Regions from separate parts of the Bacillus nitroreducens genome, predicted to be linked through region 2. Evidence: riboswitches for the same ligand, from Rfam matches in the RefSeq annotation. Region 2 holds a riboswitch; the other holds the start of a gene.

Region 1 (4,424 bases), on a different contig from region 2:
GATTTCAATCACGACAGGTTTAACCTGTTGTTCGAGAAATGCTTGAAGGAGTTTCGAACCTAGGCCACCATTGCGAAAGCTTGATTTCACAGCAAAATGTTCTAAAAATATAAAGTCAGGACCTTCCCAAGTGGCAAAAAAGGCAGCCAACTCACAATCTTTTTCATAAACAAAGATTTGATAATGTGGGTGGGACAACAATTTCCGTTGTATGTTATATGGCCTAAATTCATCACGTGGGAAAGAGTCTTCAAATAAATGATAAAGATCATCAAATCGTTCTTTTTGTAATATCGTGAGCATGTGACTCTCCTTGAATGGATGATAGAGGAGCTTTTCCAATCTTTTAGTGGAATTTATTTATTTTGTCTTTTATTCACTTCAATCGTTATGAACTCTGGCAAATAGTCGGGCGTACATCCTTTAGCCACCATTTGGCCTTTGTAAAGACCCGTTTTCTCTCCAATTTTAATACAACGCTCACGATGTTTTTCCTCATAAACTCCTATCCAGCCTGCTGTGAAATTCATCGCCCATTGAACTTCTGGTTCTTCCTGCGTAATAGTAGCTTCGATTACAGCTAGCAATTCTTCCGTGTTATCAGGAGGTGTTTGTCCAGTCCATCTCAATCGCGCTTGATAATACCAGAAAGCTCTCCTTTGAAGGGCCGAAGGACTATTTTTCCATGACTCCATCAATGCAATAGTCTTCTTACTTTTGGTGAGCTGATTAGCCATTAACCAATCCATTAAATTATTTCTCTCTTCCAAAGTATGAGTCAGCATATCCTTAACAAGCTTATCTAGGACATCTTGTGCAAGTAGTTTTTTGTCCATAATTAAGATGGCTAATAGTCTAGGCTTGAACTCTTCGGTAGACCAGAGTTCCATGGCAAGTTCGTGATCTTGTTTAATGTCCTTTGCGATTTTTCGTAAATCACCTAGCTTCGATTTACTATCGATCTGTGATAGAATGTTTTCTGCTTTTGATGAGCGGTCTAGCTCTGTAGCTTTGGTTTCACTCATTTTTACAACTCCTTCATTTCGATTGTTTGATGCTATGTACTTATGGGAAATATCAAGAACTCAAGTTTGTATATACTACCATTGGGCATTTATCTTACTCAATTACTATACTACATGAAATATTAAGTTTTTCCCAAACTCACTCCTGAAAAACTCTTTCCATTTCTTTTTTTAGTGCATCATCCTCCAATTCCTCGACAATACCTAATTCTTTAAGAGTAAATGTTTCGGTTGCCTCTACACCTTCGTAACTTGTACTAGTAGATGAAAAGGTAACGGACTTATCCATTCGCTCACCTCAATATGAAATTCCTTCTCTTGTACTAAACTGCTCTGCTTGTTCAATACATTCACTAAAAAAGGCATTAACCCTTCTAGGATTAATGCACTTTTTGTTGAATACCTTACTTAATAAAGATAACTTAATTTGAATGATAAGGTCTAATCAGGAAGATGAAAGGTATCGATTTTTTATTAAACACCCCGTTTATTCCCCCATAAATACGTGTGAAGCTGAGGCAATACTCGTACATCATTCAATTCTGCATGATTCATGACAACATCAACTAATCGTTCGTATTTTTCAATTAGGCGCGGTACCAACTTTTCCTGGTCTTCTGTTTCCAAGTCATCATTCCCTACTTGCAGGAACAGTTTTACATCAGGGTACCTTTTGTGTATGCGAATTGCATATTGTAAATCATCTTCTTCAAAGATAACCACCTTTAGACTGAAGTCACCCTGCTGTTCTTCCTTCAATGAATGGATGATAAAATCCAACGTTTCATAGTTTGTCGTCATTCCTGAGCTAGGTGGCTTAGGCGAAATGGTTAAATCATCTATCTTTGTAAACCATTGCTGCCATCTGCTACCCTGGGTTTCCAAGGCAACCTTCACTTGCTTTTCATGAAGCAAATCTATCAAACTATCTAATTGTGCTAACAATCCTGGATTTCCCCCAGAGATCGTAACATGATTAAAACGTTCGCCGCCCATTTCGAATAACGCATCCACGATTTCACGTGGTTCCATCATTCGTATCAATTCCTTTTCAGAACCGTCCCAGGTAAATTTCGAATCACACCACGAACAGGAATAGTCACAGCCAGCTGTTCTAACAAACATTGTTTTTTGGCCGATCACCATTCCTTCCCCTTGAATGGTTGGACCAAAAATCTCAAGTACAGGTATTTTTCTCATAATGATTTCTCCTTGGGTCGGTAAATACAATAGCTCGTAGGTGTCTCCCTTACAAATACCTGAACACAAGTTGGCTGATTCGGAAGAGAATCGAGATGTTCTTGAATGATTTCATATATCGTCCTAGCAACTACCTCTGTTGTAGGGAAATAAGTAGAATCTTGGTCGGAGAATTTGCTGTCTTCATTCATGACACGATGATCAAATCTTTTGTGAATTAAATCTTTAATCTGTTTAAAATTAACCAAAAACCCTGTGTGATCTAGCTTATCACCAGCAATGGTGATATTTGTAAAATAGGTATGTCCATGCATATTTTGACAGTTACCAGCATCTTCATGTGGAACATAATGAGCTGCAGCAAATTGAAAATCTTTATTTAACTCATATGCGTAAGGATGTTGTGTAACTGGATAAATCTGTTGCAACATGAATCATCACTCCTTCGTATGTTTTTTTGTCTTTCGGAGCTTATATCCATCAAAATAAAAAAAGACAACACTAAGTAGATGCTGTCCTAGCTCCTTAGTTTTTTATAGAGGGATGGAATTTCGAACCTCTCCTGCCAACGCAGACTTCTTTATTCACTTACATGATTACTTTACCATATCTAATACGTAGAATTAAGGAATATTTCTCAATCTCAAAAATAGAGGTCATTTGTTTTGAAATAAACGAACGATCCCATACGAAAAATTGATAACGCACCCGCTAGAAGAGTAAGGGTAAAACTTTTATCCTCTTAAATATTATAGCTTTCTTTCAAAAATGATTTGTATTACTGTTGCCTGCCCACCCGCACCCACTGTTAACGGTGCAAACGTATGCAAACGCCATCCTTCTTGTGCATGTTCTTTAATAATCGCTTCATAGTCTTCTTTCGCTTTACCAGTTAACGCACCAACCTGAATTTGAACGAACTTGTAATCATACATATGATTACCTCCTCTTAAATAAATAGTAGTTAGTTTTCTTTTCAAAAAGACATTTTTGTTTCATTCAATTTATCTACTATTTCTGATTTTTCAGGATATGAATCTCCTCTTCTAGATTTTGAATTTTCTGCTGAAGTTCCTTCTTCGGTTCAGTTATGTGTTGACCTCCTATAACAAAAAGACCAATGACTGTTACAATTCCACCTGCTAAAGCCATAACGAATAAAAAGGTGATATCAAAAATCTCAATCAACTCCTGTATTCATTGTGATATACGAATTCACAAAGACTAGGTTTCAGGTATATTTGTCTAATCTCATACATAATATGCAAATATTCTTGAGGTTTTCTTTGTACAAAATGGATTAGGGCATTTCTAGTGTCAGCTTTTCTTTCATTTTTTCAATTACAGTTCTATAGAATGTAACTTGATGAGGAACGAATTTTTCCCTTCCAACATTCTCATGAATATACACTTTATTTCCGTCATCCTTCATTTCAAATCCACTAATCTTGATCGTTTCTCTTTCACCTAACCAGAGTTCTTCAAAATGATGAAAATTGACTTTTACCATTCCTGCAACTTCGTCTTCCTGGAGAGTAAAGTCATCAAGGTAGTGTGGACTACAAAAAGACGTGTGCTATTTCCTTATCGATAAAATTTTCCCTGATAACCGTGTAGTCGACGACTCCCAAGGGGATTAAATCCTGAAAGGAAAGATCAATCCCAATTTCCTCCTCGATCTCTCTTATCCCATCTTCTACTCTTTCATTCGCCAGTAAATGCCCAGCAGCCGTTATGTCCAAGAGATTAGGATAATCCTTTTTATTTTTGCTACGAAGTTGTAAATATAGCTTATAGGTTCCCTCTTCTTCACAAATAAACCAACAGTGAAATACTTCGTGCCAATAACCGAGTCTATGTACATCTTCACGAGATGCAATACCAATGTGATTTTTATTTTCATCAAAAATTCTTAATTGCTCCGTTTCCACACGTTTTCCCCTCCAATGTATAAGTTTTAAACATATTTCTTGTGGGCCGATTCGTTAACTTCCTACCTTTTAACAAAAAATGCTTTCACCCTTCTTGGATAAAAGCACTCATACTATCATTTTACCCGTCCTATCCATTTACACGATAAATTTTGTAAACCACGCGATGTACTTGCTCCCAAGATGAACAAAAGTTGAGCAGTGCAATCTTGATGTAACCTATAACAATCCCCAAAATAAATAGGTGTGTGCGGTAAGCAGAAAAATA
Region 2 (4,424 bases):
GAAATACTTTTGCAATATAATTGCCACGGATGAAACCAAATTAACACTTCCTTGTTCTTTTTCTACAGAAAATCTATGTTACGATTAGTTAAAATTAGCAACTAAAGAAATTGGAGGGTAAAAGAATGCTTAAAAAAATATTTACCATTTTGGCAGGTACAGCACTCTCATTAACAGTAGGCGCAAATGTACAAGCGTCAAATATTACCGTAGAAAAAGGCGATACTCTTTGGGATCTATCTCGCGAAAATAATACATCCGTAAAAAATATTAAAATGGTGAATCAACTATCTACTGATCTTATTCACCCAGGTGATATTCTAAACGTAGCAGCACCAAAACAATATACAGTGAAGCAAGCAGATACATTATGGGACATTGCAAGAGAATATCAAGTTACAGTATCACAAATTCAAGAATGGAATCAGTTACATACAGATCTTATCCATCCTGGGTTAAATCTAGTAATCTTTGAAGGAGCAAAAACCGTTGCTACTGCAAAACCTGCAAAAACAGCAAAACCAACACAAACAACTGCAGCAGTAGTAAAAGAAAAGACTAACACAGTTACAACTCCTGAAAAACAAACAAAAAGTACACCTGTAAAACCTGCAACAGTCACACCAAAGGAAATTAGTAAAACAGAAGAATCAAAGAAAGAAACAAACAAAGTTGAAGAGCCTAAGAAGGAAAATAACCAAACTACGTCAACTGAAGCAAATGCAAAAGAAATTACCGTAACTGCTACAGCTTATACGGCTACATGTGACGGTTGTTCTGGTATTACATCAACTGGAATAAACCTATTAGAAAACCCAAATGCGAAAGTCATTTCAGTTGACCCATCCGTTATCCCTCTTGGTAGCAAAGTACATGTAGAAGGTTATGGAGAGGCTATTGCTGGAGATACTGGTGGAGCCATTAAAGGAAAGAAAATTGATGTATTTATTCCAAACAAACAAGATGCGATCAATTTCGGTGTAAAAGAAGTTAAGGTAACTATCTTAGACTAGTGAAATTAAGAATTACAGATTAGAACACTGCATAGCTAATTTTGCAGTGTTTTTAATCTACTATAAAAAAGCCACAAAACGTGGCTTTCAGACTGTTAACAAACGCTCGCATCCTTCGTTGCCAACCTCACTCGTCCGCTCATGAAGGCAACTTCTATTCGCGTCTTCGTTCGGTGAGCGCATCTTGTCTGACAAGCGTTTTCAAGACAGTCTGGGAAAGTGAATCTTACTAGCGTTTCCTATAAAAAAGAGTGTAGACAAAGTCATGTTTGACTTTGTCTACACTCTTTAAAACCATGAAACGTGGCTTTATAAACTTTTATTTAATCATTTCCGCATGGTCCAAATGTTTCAATCGAACCTGGTTTAAAATAAGTGCTCCAATCATTTGAATGATTGTCTTCACGATAATTTGTCCTAATATAGCAGCTGGTACGGCTTCCCAAGGTAGAATATTCGCACCAAGTGGACTTAAACCAATGATCACGAATATAACAGAGTCCAGAAATCCCCCAACGATTCCACTATAAAATACGCGCCAAGCGATTGGTAGTCTTAATCTCGTATAAATTTCTGTGTCTGCAGATTCAGATACAACGAATGAAACGGCTGAAGCCACAACGATTAATAGTGTATCTCCTAGCATGAACGATACCAATGCGGATAAAACTAATGCAATAAAAATAAATAAATACGTTTTTGATCTCCCATATTTATTTTGTACAAGGTCCCTAAGAATAAAAGTTGCTCCAACTAACAGCGTACCCATGGGAACAATGAAAATTCCAAACTGTAAAGGAGCAAGTGCTGCAGTTACCACATTCGCGGCAACAATCGATAACAAATAAAATAGTATTCTCATCATATGATGTCTCCTCTATGTTGAGTATTTGATTTCGCTAAATAGAAATCTTCAAGTCCCTTTTTTCGTAGTTTACAAGCTGGGCATTCCCCACAGCCATCTGCCATAATACCGTTGTAACAAGTTAACGTTCTTTCGCGAACAAATTCCAATGCTCCAAGCTGATCAGCAAGCTCCCAAGTCTGTGCTTTGTTCAGCCACATTAACGGTGTTTCAATTACAAATGTATCATCCATCGATAAATTTAACGTTACATTTAATGATTTCATAAAAATGTCTCGGCAATCAGGATAACCACTAAAATCTGTCTCGCTAACTCCTGTCACGATGTACTTTGCACCTACTTGACGAGCTAACACACCTGCGAATGAAAGGAAGAGTAGATTTCGTCCAGGCACAAAAGTAGATGGTAACTCGCCATCCGTTCCCTCTTCTACCTTAATTTCTTGTCGTGTTAAGGCGTTTGGGGCAAGCTGATTCAGGAGTGACATATCGAGAATATGATGTTTGACTCCGAGCTCAGCTGCAATTTCCTTCGCACATTCGATTTCAAGATGGTGTTTTTGACCATAATTAAACGTTACCGCTTCAACCTCTTCATAACGCTTTTTTGCCCAAAAAAGACATGTTGTGCTATCCTGACCACCACTAAAGACAACGATTGCTTTTTCCCGCTTCATCATTTGACCACCTTTTACGCAAAAACAGCACTCTAAGAAAAGTGCTGTTTCCTTAGTTTTTTTAAGAGGGTAGCTAAAAACCTCTTTCTTCATTTGTAAATTTCTTATTAACGATTATCTATTTTTTCTGGGTTCAAATCATGGTTCATTAATCGATGATTTGCCATTTCTTCATATTTCGTTCCAGGCTTTCCGTAGTTACACCATGGATCAATTGAGATACCTCCACGTGGTGTAAATTTACCCCATACCTCGATGTATCTAGGGTCGAGAAGTTTAATTAAATCATTCATGATAATGTTGACACAATCTTCATGGAAATCCCCATGGTTTCTAAAGCTAAATAAATATAACTTTAATGATTTACTTTCAACAAGTTTTTTATCAGGTATATATGATATATATATTGTCGCAAAATCAGGTTGATGAGTAAGTGGACAAAGACTAGTGAACTCAGGGCAATTAAATTTCACAAAGTAATCACGATTTGAATGGAGATTATCTACTGCCTCAAGTATTTCTGGTGCATATTGAAATAAATATTGTGTATTTTGATTACCTAATAATGTCAAGTCCTTTAATCCTTCTTCGTGGCTTCGGCCAGACATAAAAAAACCTCCTTGCAAATGTTTCCCAAGCATTCTCAAGAGAGGTATCGCCAATCATTCTATAAAAAATACATATGTTAAAACAGAAAAAACCATATCCAATATGGACATGGCATTTGTCATGTTTCCATAGTTTTTTATAGAGGGTATCAGCTATGAACCTCTCCCGTATGCGACTGGGCATTCTTTATCTCAGTTCAATATATAACATTGAATCAAGAACGTCAAATGGAAAATTTTTATGGAACACAGGACAGTTTTACTGTCCCACCTTTTGATTCGTAACATTTTCATGGTCAACAGATTTTTTCTTACGATGACCAAGCCCAATATTTCCCCTAATAATACCACCTAATATGAGCACAACTCCTATCCACTGGATCCAACTCACTTGCTCTAATAAAATGAATGAAGACAAGGTAACGGCTACTGGCAGTTCGGAAGCAACTAAAATCGTCCCAAGTCCTGGTCCAATATGTGGCATCCCAATTGAAAACAACAGTGGTGGAAGAGCCACACCAAATAATCCAAGTAACAGCCCATATGGTGCCACACCCGATAGGACTGAGAAATCAAATAAAAATGTGGGTGGATATAAAGTAAAGACAACTATTAAAGAACCAGTAGACATGAGCGCACTTTTTTGTACTGGTGGGGTATCCTTCTCAATTGAACCACTTACAAAAATTGAAGTTGTAAATGAAAGAGAAGCTAGTAAGCCCCAAAGTATTCCTTCCCATGAAGGGATGGTCCCCTCTTGTGAAACAATGTTTGCAGCTAAGGCTGAACCAATTAGGAGTATAATAATGGAGACAAGCTTTTCTTTGGTAGGCCGTTTTTTATAAAAAAACCATTCAAAAAGTGTCCCAATCCAGACAAATTGAAATAAAAAGATGATAGCTAAGGAGGCTTCGAGCCTCAGCAGGGATTGATAATAAAAAATACCAGTTAAGCCAAATGGAATACCCGCTATTACAATTTTTAAGATTTGTTGAAAAGTTAATTTTTTCTTTTTCGTAAAAAGAAAGAAAATCCAAATAAGGACTGCCCCGAAAAAGAATTGCCCTCCAGTCACATGAGAAGTTGAAAAGTTAGCTGAGTAAGCCAGTTTAACAAATGTCGATAAGACTCCGTAACAACATCCACCCAAAAACACAATTAATGCATAATGCCAAGATTTCAACACCTTTCCCTCCCTTTTTACATAACAAAAAGCCACACAACTCCCAACAGGAAAATTGTGTGGCGAAAATAGAATAGT

What was found. Region 2 has a riboswitch for preQ1 ahead of queC (7-cyano-7-deazaguanine synthase QueC). Riboswitches for the same ligand answer to the same signal wherever they lie in the genome.
Region 1: another riboswitch for preQ1. It lies ahead of queD (6-carboxytetrahydropterin synthase QueD); the one in region 2 lies ahead of queC (7-cyano-7-deazaguanine synthase QueC).

The regions. Positions count from the first base shown of each region.
Region 1 is NZ_CAXHYI020000001.1:71,669-76,092, forward strand. It holds gene ACWPVE_RS00365 (GNAT family N-acetyltransferase) at 1-303, opposite strand, end outside; gene ACWPVE_RS00370 (DNA alkylation repair protein) at 357-1,025, opposite strand; gene ACWPVE_RS00375 (hypothetical protein) at 1,165-1,314, opposite strand; gene queE (7-carboxy-7-deazaguanine synthase QueE) at 1,500-2,228, opposite strand; gene queD (6-carboxytetrahydropterin synthase QueD) at 2,222-2,656, opposite strand; PreQ1 riboswitch class I at 2,745-2,791, opposite strand; gene ACWPVE_RS00390 (DUF4177 domain-containing protein) at 2,975-3,160, opposite strand; gene ACWPVE_RS00395 (hypothetical protein) at 3,237-3,413, opposite strand; gene ACWPVE_RS00400 (hypothetical protein) at 3,526-3,735, opposite strand; gene ACWPVE_RS00405 (NUDIX hydrolase) at 3,785-4,156, opposite strand; gene ACWPVE_RS00410 (hypothetical protein) at 4,376-4,424, opposite strand, start outside.
Region 2 is NZ_CAXHYI020000003.1:1,128,508-1,132,931, reverse strand. It holds gene ACWPVE_RS09410 (LysM peptidoglycan-binding domain-containing protein) at 126-1,013, shown strand; gene ACWPVE_RS09405 (VUT family protein) at 1,333-1,875, opposite strand; gene queC (7-cyano-7-deazaguanine synthase QueC) at 1,875-2,555, opposite strand; PreQ1 riboswitch class I at 2,602-2,645, opposite strand; gene queF (preQ(1) synthase) at 2,663-3,163, opposite strand; PreQ1 riboswitch class I at 3,287-3,333, opposite strand; gene ACWPVE_RS09390 (EamA family transporter) at 3,423-4,346, opposite strand.